DNA from 2 places in the Clostridium novyi NT genome. Region 1 is predicted to be linked to the other one. Evidence: predicted binding sites of a transcription regulator. Region 1 holds the regulator's gene; the other holds the start of a gene.

Region 1 (6,144 bases):
AATAAAAAAATAAGCACGATTTTTATAGGTGGGGGAACTCCCACCTATTTGTGTTTACAGGGATGGAATATATTAAAACAAAGTATAGATAAACTATCAAAAACTAGTAATTTAGAGTTTACTGTAGAAAGTAATCCTAAAACATTTGATGAAGAAAAGCTAAAATTCTTAAAGAGTATTGGAGTTAATAGATTAAGTATAGGGTTACAATCTTGGCAAGATAAGCATTTAAAATCCCTTGGAAGAATACACACAAAAGATGAATTTTTAAAAAGCTATCATATGGCAAGAAATATGGGGTTTAAAAATATAAACGTAGATTTAATGTTTGGAATACCAAATCAAACACTAGATGATTGGAAAGAAACATTAGATGAAGTTACAAAATTAAATCCAGAACATTTATCTTGTTATAGCTTAATAATTGAAGAAGGAACGCCTTTTTATGATTTTTATGAAAAGAATAAAATAGAGCTTCCAAGTGAAGAACTAGAAAGAGAAATGTATTATTATACATTGAAGTTTTTAGAAGGTAAAGGATATCATCAATATGAAATATCAAATTTTGCGAAGAAAAACTATGAATGTAGACATAATCTAGTTTATTGGGATCTAAATGAATATATAGGATGTGGTGCAGCAGCACATTCTTATGTAGATGGCTATAGATATAGAAATGAAAATGATATTGAAAAGTATATAGAGTGTATGAAAGAAAACAAAAGTCCTATTACAGAAAAATTAAAAAGTTCTTTTAAAAGTGACATAGAAGAATTTATGTTCATGGGACTTAGAAAGATAAAAGGAATTTCTAAAAAAGAATTTTACAAAAGATTTAATAAAGAAATTTATGATTTATATGGAGAAGTAATAAAAAAATATAAAGCTAATGGATTGCTTGTAGAAAAGGATGATTATTTATCTTTATCCCATAAGGGAATTGAAGTTTCCAATTATGTTTTAAGTGATTTTATTTTAGATTAAGAAAAAATATATATAAAACATAGTAAAACAGAGAATTTTAGAGCAAATCCATACTTATTTAAAATATTTATTCAAATAAATAAATTTTGGAAATAGTATAATGTTGACAAAAAAATAGTGTAGTGATAAGTTTAAAACGTAGTAATTAGCACTCAACTAAAACGAGTGCTAATAAAAGAGGTGATGAATTAAGAATGGATTTTAATATAGATAGTAGAAAGATTAAAATATTACAAGCTATTATTCAAGATTATATCATCACTGGTGAGCCTGTAGGTTCTAGGACTATAGCTAAGAAATACGATTTAGGAATAAGTTCAGCTACTATAAGAAATGAAATGTCTGATTTAGAAGAAATGGGCCTTATAGAACAATTGCATACTTCATCAGGAAGAAAACCATCTGATATGGGATATAGATTATATGTAGATAAACTTATTAAATTACCCACTTTAACTCAAGAAGAGGAAATAAAAATAAAAAGTCAGCTTATTACAGAGGCATTATATGAAGTGGATGAAATAGTTAAAAAGTCTATAGAATTGCTTTCAGAACTTACTAATTTAACTTGTATAGTTAAAACTACGTCTCCAAGAAATAGCTACATAAGGTTAATACAGTTATTAAATATAGATAAGAATAATATTCTTGCTGTAATAATAACACAAAATGGTATGATAAATAATAATGTTATTAAGGTAAACAAAGATATAAGTAACAATGTATTACAGAAGCTATCAAATTTTCTTAATGAAAAGTTACGTAATTTAACAATACAAGATATAAATTTAGAAGTTATAAATGAACTTAAACATGGTTTAACTGGATACGAGGATATCTTTGATGCGATTATAACTGCTTTATACGAGACACTAAACAAAAGTGATAATAGTGAGATTTATTGCAAGGGAGCTACAAATATATTTAATTACCCAGAGTACAATGATATAGAAAAAGCAAGGCAATTTTTAGCTTTATTAGATAATAAAAAAGTATTAAATGAATTACTTAAGCAAGAAGAAAATTTAGTTCAAGATGGTACTAATGTGTCTATAAGCATAGGAAGAGAAAACCTTATAAAAGATGCTCAAGACTGTAGTATACTTTCAGCTAATTACAGTTTTAAAAATCAAGTGCTAGGAACTATAGGAGTTATTGGTCCAACAAGGATGCAGTACTCAAAGACTATATCCTTGCTTACACAGTTTGTTAGAATACTAAATGATAATATTGGGCAAATATATTTTGATCATAAGTAAGAGGTGAAATTATGATAAAAGATGAAAAAGATAAGAAAACTTCAGACGTAGAAGAAACGTTAAATGAAGAACAAAAAAATGAAAGTTGCAATGAAAACTGCGACAAAGCTTGCGAAGAAACTAAGGAAGAATGTAAAGAAGAAGCTAAAGAAGATATTATTGAAGGTTTAAAAAATCAAAACAATGAATTAATGTCTGAAAATAAGAAATTACAAAATGAAGTGAAAGCTCTACAAGATAGACTTTCTAGAATAGATGCTGAATATGAAAACTTCAGAAATAGAACTGAAAGAGAAAAGAAAGAAATATACAATACTTCTTGCTCGGATGTTCTAAAAAATATTCTTCCTGTATTTGACAACTTAGAAAGAGCTATGATGGCTGAAGGTAATGCAGAAGACCTAAAAAAAGGTATTGAAATGACAATGAAGCAATTTGAAACAGCTTTTGAGAAGCTTGGAATTGAAGAATTACCTTCAGAAGGAGAATTTGATCCAAATTATCATAATGCAATAATGCATGTTGAAGATAGCAATTATGGTAAGAACCAAGTAGTTGAGGTATTTCAAAAAGGGTTTAAAAGAGAAGATAAAGTTTTAAGATTTAGTATGGTTAAAGTTGCTAATTAAGATAAAGAGATAGTTAAATATATGAATATATTTATATTTTAGGAGGTAAATAATAATGGGAAAAATAATAGGAATTGACTTAGGAACTACAAATTCATGTGTATCAGTTATGGAAGGTGGAAATCCAGTTGTTATACCAAATGCTGAAGGTTCAAGAACAACTCCTTCAGTTGTAGCATTCAAAGAAGACGGAGAAAGACTTGTAGGTCAAGTTGCAAAAAGACAAGCAATTACAAACCCAGATAAAACAATTATCTCAATAAAAAGACATATGGGAACAGATTATAGAGTGAACGTTGATGGAAAAGACTATTCTCCAGAAGAAATATCAGCAATGATACTTCAAAAATTAAAAGCAGATGCTGAAGCATACTTAGGTGAAACTGTAACAGAAGCAGTTATCACAGTTCCAGCATACTTTAATGATAGTGAAAGACAAGCAACTAAAAATGCCGGTAAAATAGCAGGATTAGATGTAAAGAGAATAATAAATGAACCAACTGCAGCATCACTTGCATATGGTCTTGATAAAATGGATAAAAGCCATAAAATATTCGTATATGACTTAGGTGGCGGTACTTTCGACGTATCTATACTAGAACTTGGAGACGGTGTATTTGAAGTTAAAGCTACAAATGGTAACACAAAATTAGGTGGAGATGACTTCGACCAAAAAATCATGGATTATATAGCTGAAACATTTAAAGCTGAAAATGGAATTGATTTAAGAAATGATAAAATGGCTCTTCAAAGATTAAAAGAAGCTGCTGAAAAAGCAAAAATAGAATTATCTTCATCAACTAAAACAAACATCAACTTACCATTTATAACTGCTGATGCAACAGGTCCAAAACACATAGATATGGATCTTACAAGAGCTAAATTTGAAGAATTAAGTGCAGACCTAGTTCAAGCTACAATTGAACCAATGAAAAAAGCATTAGCTGATGCTGAGCTTACAATCAATGATATAGATAAAGTAGTACTTGTTGGTGGTTCTACAAGAATTCCAGCAGTTCAAGAAGCTGTTCAAAAATTCACAGGAAAAGAACCATCTAAGGGAGTTAACCCAGATGAAGTTGTTGCTATGGGTGCAGCAGTTCAAGCAGGGGTATTAACAGGAGAAGTTAAAGACATATTACTTCTTGATGTAACTCCACTTACTTTAGGAATTGAGACAATGGGAGGAGTTGCAACTCCATTAATAGAAAGAAACACAACTATACCTACAAGAAAGAGCCAAATATTCTCAACTGCAGCAGATAATCAAACTTCAGTTGATATCCATATAGTTCAAGGTGAAAGAAAAATGGCTGGAGATAACAAAACACTTGGAAGATTCCAATTAAGCGGTATAGCACCAGCTCCAAGAGGAATCCCTCAAATAGAAGTATCTTTCGATATAGATGCTAACGGTATATTAAATGTTTCTGCTAAAGATAAGGGAACAGGAAAAGAAGCAAACATCACAATTACAGCTTCAACAAATTTAAGTGATGATGAAATAGATAAGGCTGTAAAAGAAGCAGAAAAATTTGCAGCAGAAGATGAAAAGAGAAAAGAATCAGTAGAAGTTAAAAACAATGCAGATTCAGCATTATATCAAACTGAAAAAGCATTAAAAGATCTTGGAGATAAGGTAGAAGAAGCTGATAAGAAAAACGTTGAAGAAAAATTAGAAGCCTTAAGACAAGTTAAAGATGGAGAAGATTTAGAAGCTATTAAAAAAGCTACAACTGAATTAACTGAAGAATTCTACAAAGTATCATCTAAATTATATCAACAAGCAGGAGCAGAAGCACAACAAGGAGCTCAAGGAACTCAAGGAGCTGATATGGGTGGAAATGCTCAAGGAAAAGATGATGATAATGTAGTAGATGCAGATTTTAAGGTTGAAGACGATAAATAAATTAGTTATACTAAAACAAGTTTATAGTTAAGGGATGGTTTATTAGCCTTCCCTTAATTTATCTTAGGAAATACAGCATTAGGTGGTGGTAAGTAGGGATGGCTAGTAAAGACTATTATGAAGTTCTTGGACTATCAAAAGGTGCTAGTGATGATGAAATAAAAAAAGCTTATAGAAAACTTGCAATGAAATATCATCCAGATAGAAACCAAGGAAATAAAGAAGCTGAAGAAAAATTTAAAGATATAAATGAAGCTTATCAAGTATTATCAGATCCACAAAAGAAAGCTAACTACGATCAATTTGGAAGTGCTGACTTTAATGGCGGTGGCTTCGGCGGATTTGGTGGAGGCGGTTTCTCAGGTATGGGAGGCTTTGAAGATATATTTGATTCATTCTTTGGAGGGGGATTCTCTTCTAGAAGAAGAAATGGTCCTGAAAGAGGAGCGGATCTTGAGTATACTGTAAGCTTAACATTTGAAGAAGCTGTTTTTGGTGTTGAAAAGGAAATATCAATAACTAGAAATGAAAAATGTGATACATGTGCAGGTAGTGGAGCAAAACCAGGCACAGATTCAAAAACTTGTGACAAATGTGGCGGAACAGGTCAAGTAAGAGTGCAAAGAAATACCCCACTTGGAAGTTTTGTAAGCACAAGCACTTGTGACAAGTGTGGTGGTAGTGGAAAAGTTATTGATGAACCATGTACAACTTGTCATGGAAAAGGAACAGTTAGAAAGAATAAGAAAATAAAAATAAATATACCAGCTGGTGTTGATACAGGAAATGTTCTTCCATTAAGAGGTCAAGGTGAACCAGGTAAAAATGGCGGACCTAATGGAGATTTATATATAAACATTAGAGTTTCATCACACAAGAATTTTGAAAGAAGAGGCTTTGATATATATATAAAAGAGCACATAAGTTTTGGAAAAGCAGTGCTTGGAACAGAAATCACTGTACCAACTGTAGATGGTTCAGTTAAGTATAAAATTCCAGCAGGAACTCAATCAGGAACTACATTTAGATTAAAAGGAAAAGGTGTTCCAAGAGTAAATGGACATGGTAGAGGAAATCAATATGTAAAAGTTATAGTTGATGTTCCAAAAGCTATAAATGAAAAGCAAAAGGCAGCGTTAATTGCTTTTATGGAGGCTAGTGGCGAGAAACTAGGATCTGATTTAGGCAAGGAAACTATTGTAGATAAGATAAAAAAGAGCTTTAAATAAAAAAACTTGTTTCTCTCGTATTAAGGGGGAAACAAGTTTTTTAAGTTTACAATTTAAACATATATGATTATAATTAAATAATATACATAATCGTAAAAAAGAGAAAAAAGGAGCGATTCTTTAGATATGGATAA
Region 2 (6,144 bases), 430 kb from region 1:
CAACTGTAATACTTGCTATGGAAGCAGGAAAGAAAGCTGCTAAAGCTATAGATGAATATTTAGTAGGAAGAGCTTAATATTTAAACTACTATATATAATTATATAAGTGATATATAGTTTTATTAGTATAAATTTAAAAAGATTAATATTCTTTGAAAAAACATAAAAATAAAACCTTAAAAGACATATAAATAATTTTATGATCTTTTAAGGTTTTTTATTTATGATATTTTAGACTATAATAATAATTAAAAAGATTTATATAACAAATTTGGCGTATAATAATATTAATAAAAACTATAAGAAAAGAGGAAATTACATGGATTTTAATTATGTTGAATCAATAGATAATGGAATAGTAATAAAAGACGTAATAAATTTTGAACTTCCACATATATTTGATTGTGGACAGTGTTTCAGATGGAATAGACAGGAGAATGGTAATTATATAGGAGTTGCATTTAATAAAGTAATTGAAGTTGAAAAAAAAGAAAATGATGTAATAATTTATAATACAAATGAGAAAGAATTTAAAGAAATTTGGTGTGAGTATTTTGACTTATATAGGGACTATTCAACTATAAAAGATATTTTAAAAAAGGATCCACTTTTAAAAAAATCAGTAGAATTTGGTCATGGAATTAGACTTTTAAAACAAGATCCTTTTGAACTTGTAATATCATTTATTATATCAGCAAACAACAGAATTCCTATGATAAAAAGAGCTATTTTAAATATATCAAAAAAGTGGGGAAATGAATTAGAGTATAAAGGAAAAACCTATTATTCTTTTCCAAATGTACAACAATTGAAAGATTCCACAATAGAACAATTATCTGAGTGTGGAGTTGGGTTTAGAGCGAAGTATATATATAAAACAATACAAGATATCATAGAAGAAACTATAGATTTAGACTATATAAAGTCTTTAAATGATGACGAATGTCATAAAGAATTACAAAAAATCAGCGGAGTAGGACCTAAGGTAGCGGACTGTATAATGCTGTTTTCTATGGAAAAATATACAGCTTTTCCAGTGGATGTATGGGTAAAAAGAGCTATGCAGCATTTTTATTTAGCTCCTGATGTATCGTTAAAAAAAATACGAGATTTTGGTAGGGATAAGTTTGATCCATTTTGTGGATTTGCACAACAATATTTGTTCTATTATGCTAGAGAAAACAACATAAAGCTTTAAAAGTCAGTTATTTCAAATAATTCACAAAATAATAAAATTTCAAAATTCTGTTTCAAATATTTTACTAATTTAGCGAAAAACATGTTACATATTTAACAATAATCTGTTATAATAGGGTTGTCTAAAACGTAATAATGGTAATAGAAAATACATTTTAAAAAATTAGGGAGGAAATAAGGTGAAGTTTGAAACAGAACTAAATAGAGTAAAATATGAAGTCCTAAAAGAAGTTGCCATACTTGCTAAAGAGGATAGATTAGATAAGGAAAATGTTGAAAACATATCTTATAACTTAATAAAGGGAGATAAACCTCAGTATAGATGTTGTGTTTATCATGAAAGAGCAATAGTAAAAGAGAGAGCAAAACTTGTAGCGGGATATATACCAAATGGAGATAGTCCAAAGTATATAAAACAAGATGATAATGACGGAAAAATAATGTATGTTATAGAAGCTGCATGTGATAGATGTCCTATAAATAAATACACAATAACAGAAGCATGTAGAGGTTGTGTACAACATAAATGTATGGAAGTATGTCCAGTCAAAGCTATTACAAAAATCAATGGAAGAGCATATATAAATCAGGATGTATGTAGAGAATGTGGAATGTGTAAACAAGTATGTCCATATAATGCTATATCTGAGGTTATGAGACCTTGTAAAAAAGTATGTCCTACTGAAGCTATATGTATATCACCACAAGATAGAAGAGCGGAAATAAATGATGAAGAATGTATAAGTTGTGGTGCTTGTATGAAAGCATGTCCATTTGGAGCAATATCAGATAAAAGTTATATAGTACCTGTTGTAGAAGCGATTAAAAACAATAAGAAGGTATATGCATTAGTAGCTCCAGCAATAACAGGACAATTTGGACCTAAAGTAACAGTTGGACAAGTTAAAGATGGATTAAAGAAAGCTGGATTTGTAGACATGATAGAAGCTGCTTGCGGTGCAGATGCAGTTACATGTCACGAAGCTGAGGAATTTGTTGAAAGAATGGAAAAAGGGGACAATTTCATGACAAACTCTTGTTGTCCTGCATTTGTATCATATATTGAAAAGAAATTCCCAGACCAGGTAGAAAAGATTTCAGGAACTGTATCACCTATGATTGCAACTGGAAGATGGATAAAGAAGAAAGAAGAAGATGCAATAGTAGTATTTGTAGGACCATGTACAGCTAAAAAATCAGAAATCGGAAGAGAAGGCTTAAAAGATGCTGTAGATTATGTATTAACTTTTGAAGAAATAGCAGCTATTTTCGGGGCTTATAATGTAGAAGTTGAAGAATGTGAAGATTTAGAGGTTGAGGATGCTTCAGCTTTAGGAAGAGGATTTGCTCAAGGTGGCGGACTTAGTGCTGCAGTAGAAAACTATATTAGTAGCAAAAATATTGAAGTTGAATTTAAACCAGTAAAAATTAGTGGACATCAAAATCTTAGAAAGTTTATGATGTTAGCTAAAAATAATAAGTTACCAGGAAACTTCTTTGAAGGTATGATGTGTGAAGGCGGATGTATTGGAGGTGCTGCATCAACAGCTCCTCAAATGAAGACAAAAATGGCTTTAAATAAATTTGTAAAAGAATCTAAAAAACAACAAGTAATAGATAATGATAAATTAGATGAATATAAAGATATAGAATTAGAAAGATAAATCTTAATAAAAGGTCTAAGGGTAAGTGCTCTTAGACCTTTTTATACAATTAGGGAAGATTAGGGGGAGGTGGTATAAACCATTGGTTGTAAGGAATAATATAAATTAGAGAAAAAATAAGGATGAAAGCGATATATATAAATAAATGACGTAAATCAAATTTAACAATGCTATAAGTTAAAATGTGGAATTTGCTATTAAATATAGTATAAATTATTATAATAAATATATTAGCACTCGATGTTATTGAGTGCTAACAGAAAAAGATAATAATAAAATTAAAATAAATTATACATTGAGGAGGTTTTGACTATGAGAATAAAACCACTTGGAGACAGAGTTGTAATTAAAAGATTAGAAGCAGAAGAAAAAACTAAAAGCGGAATAGTATTACCAGGAAGTGCTAAAGAAAAACCACAGGAAGCAGAAATTGTTGCTGTAGGACCTGGTGGATTAGTTGATGGAAAAGAAGTTAGAATGGAAGTTAAAGTTGGAGACAAAGTATTGTTCTCTAAATATTCTGGAACTGAAGTTAAACTTGATGGAGAAGAATACACTATATTAAGACAAAATGACATATTAGCAATAGTTGAATAGTATTAACTATAATAGCTAATACATACAAAATAGTATAGGTTAGTTATTAGGTTAAGTTAGGAATTAATTCATAATTACATTCAAATATTTTAGGAGGTATTAGAATGGCTAAGAGTATTTTATTTGGTGAAGAATCAAGACGTGCTATGCAAGCAGGAGTAGATAAATTAGCAAATGCAGTTAAAGTAACATTAGGACCAAAAGGAAGAAATGTTGTTTTAGATAAAAAATTTGGAGCACCACTTATAACTAATGATGGTGTAACTATAGCAAAAGAAATAGAACTTGAAGACATGTATGAAAACATGGGAGCTCAACTTGTTAAAGAAGTTGCAACTAAGACTAATGATGTAGCTGGAGATGGAACAACAACTGCTACATTACTTGCTCAAGCAATCATAAGAGAAGGACTAAAAAATGTAACAGCAGGTGCTAACCCAATGCTTATAAGAAAAGGTATAAAATTAGCTGTAGATACTGCTGTTGAACAAATTAAAAAATCATCAAAACAAGTTGATGGAAAAGAAGATATAGCTAGAGTTGCTGCAATATCAGCTGCTGATCCTGAAATCGGAAAATTAATAGCAGATGCTATGGAAAAAGTAGGCAACGAAGGAGTTATCACTGTAGAAGAATCAAATACAATGGCTACAGAACTTGAAGTTGTTGAAGGAATGCAATTTGATAGAGGATACTTAAGTCCTTACATGGTAACAGATGCAGAAAAAATGGAAGCTGTATTAGAAAATCCATATATCCTTTTAACTGATAAAAAGATAAGCAATATACAAGAAATACTTCCAATACTTGAACAAATAGTTCAACAAGGAAAGAAATTATTAATTATTGCAGAAGATATAGAAGGAGAAGCATTAGCTACTTTAGTTGTTAACAAATTAAGAGGAACATTTACTTGTGTAGCTGTTAAAGCACCTGGATTTGGTGACAGAAGAAAAGAAATGCTTAGAGATATTGCTATATTAACTGGTGGAGAAGTTATAAGTGAAGAAGTAGGCAGAGAATTAAAAGATGTAACTTTAGATATGCTTGGAACTGCTGAAAGCGTTAAAATAAGCAAAGAAAACACTACAATAGTTAACGGAAAAGGAAACAAAGAAGTTATTGCAGATAGAGTAGGTCAAATAAGAAGACAAATAGAAGAAACATCTTCAGAATTTGATAAAGAAAAACTTCAAGAAAGATTAGCAAAACTTGCTGGTGGAGTTGCTGTTGTTAAAGTTGGAGCAGCTACTGAAACTGAATTAAAAGAAAGAAAATTAAGAATAGAAGATGCTCTAGCAGCTACTAAAGCAGCTGTAGAAGAAGGTATAGTTGCAGGTGGTGGTACAGCATACCTAAGAGCTATAAAAGAAGTAGAAAAGTTAACTGATGATAATGCAGAAGTAAGACTTGGAATAGCTATTATAAGAAGAGCACTTGAAGAACCAGTAAGACAAATAGCTGCAAATGCTGGACTTGAAGGATCAGTAATAATAGATAAAATTAAAAACAGTGAAGACGGAATAGGTTTTGATGCTTTAGAAGGAGAATACACAAACATGATGCAAAAAGGTATCGTTGATCCAGCTAAAGTTACAAGATCAGCACTTCAAAATGCTGCATCAGTTGCATCAACATTCTTAACAACTGAATGTGTTGTAGCAGAAATACCAGAAAAGAACCCAATGCCAGCAGCACCAGGAATGGGCGGCATGGGAATGGACGGAATGTACTAATAAAAAATTAGTAACGTTTAAATGAAGCTAAATATAAAGATAAGAGGGTACCTTAATTTAGGTATCCTCTTATTTTTGTTTCCATATATTTTTTAAATCAACATTTGAAAGTGATGTAATAATATTTCTTTGAGCATCAGGATAAATTTTTTCAAGTGATATAAGTAAATTTTTCATATCTTCTCTAGTAGTTTTTTTATCCATAGGACAAGGACTTTTAATTACAGGAAGTTCATATTTTTCTGTGAGTTTTTCAATTAAATCTTCCCTTAAATATATTAAAGGACGTATTATACTAATATCCTTATCATCAAAATGTATATTAGGATGAAAAGTACCAAGTTTACCTACCTTTAAAACGTTCATAAATAGGGTTTCAATAACGTCATCGCTATTATGACCTAAAGCTATCTTATTCATATTATTTGCTCTAGCAACTCTAATTAAGGCACCTTTTCGTAGCTTTGAACATAAAGAGCAAGGCTTTTTCTCTTTTCTATCCTCAAATACCACTTCGGCTATATTAGTTGTTTCTACTATTATAGGAATGTTGTTATTATTGCAAAAATCAACTAGAGGTGAAATATTTAATTCAAAACCTAAATCAATATTTATTCCAACTAGTTCAAAATCTTTTATAGAGGTCAATTGTATTAATTTTAGAGCAAAAAGTAAAAATATGCTATCCTTACCCCCTGAAAGTCCGACAGCTACTTTATCACCGGGAGAAATCATATTATATTCTTCTATTGATTTTCTTAAATACCTTAAAAACTGTCTATTATATTCTTTTTTGAAGGTTATCATGGTTATCCTCCTTTATAGTGTACAATAACATATTATACTACAAGATAATATGTTTTTTGCAAGTTTATTATCAAAAATAACAGAAATAAATTGACAAAATTCAAAAACTCAAATAAAATAGATATAATAAAAAACGCAGAGAA

What was found. The regulator HrcA, encoded in region 1, represses chaperone genes, less so after heat shock. The targets are predictions, from matches to a motif close to TGTTAGCACTCNNNNNNNNNGAGTGCTAACA.
Region 2: a site for HrcA is predicted at 3,090-3,120, ahead of groES (co-chaperone GroES). Genes of this name have one in related genera too.

The regions. Positions count from the first base shown of each region.
Region 1 is NC_008593.1:1,712,158-1,718,301, reverse strand. It holds gene hemW (radical SAM family heme chaperone HemW) at 1-984, shown strand, start outside; gene hrcA (heat-inducible transcriptional repressor HrcA) at 1,179-2,243, shown strand; gene grpE (nucleotide exchange factor GrpE) at 2,255-2,872, shown strand; gene dnaK (molecular chaperone DnaK) at 2,928-4,781, shown strand; gene dnaJ (molecular chaperone DnaJ) at 4,880-6,010, shown strand; gene prmA (50S ribosomal protein L11 methyltransferase) at 6,137-6,144, shown strand, end outside.
Region 2 is NC_008593.1:2,143,265-2,149,408, reverse strand. It holds gene gltA (NADPH-dependent glutamate synthase) at 1-77, shown strand, start outside; gene NT01CX_RS09955 (DNA-3-methyladenine glycosylase family protein) at 320-1,198, shown strand; gene NT01CX_RS09950 (4Fe-4S dicluster domain-containing protein) at 1,377-2,861, shown strand; gene groES (co-chaperone GroES) at 3,174-3,458, shown strand; gene groL (chaperonin GroEL) at 3,563-5,194, shown strand; gene NT01CX_RS09935 (tRNA 2-thiocytidine(32) synthetase TtcA) at 5,264-6,001, opposite strand; purine riboswitch at 6,137-6,144, shown strand, end outside.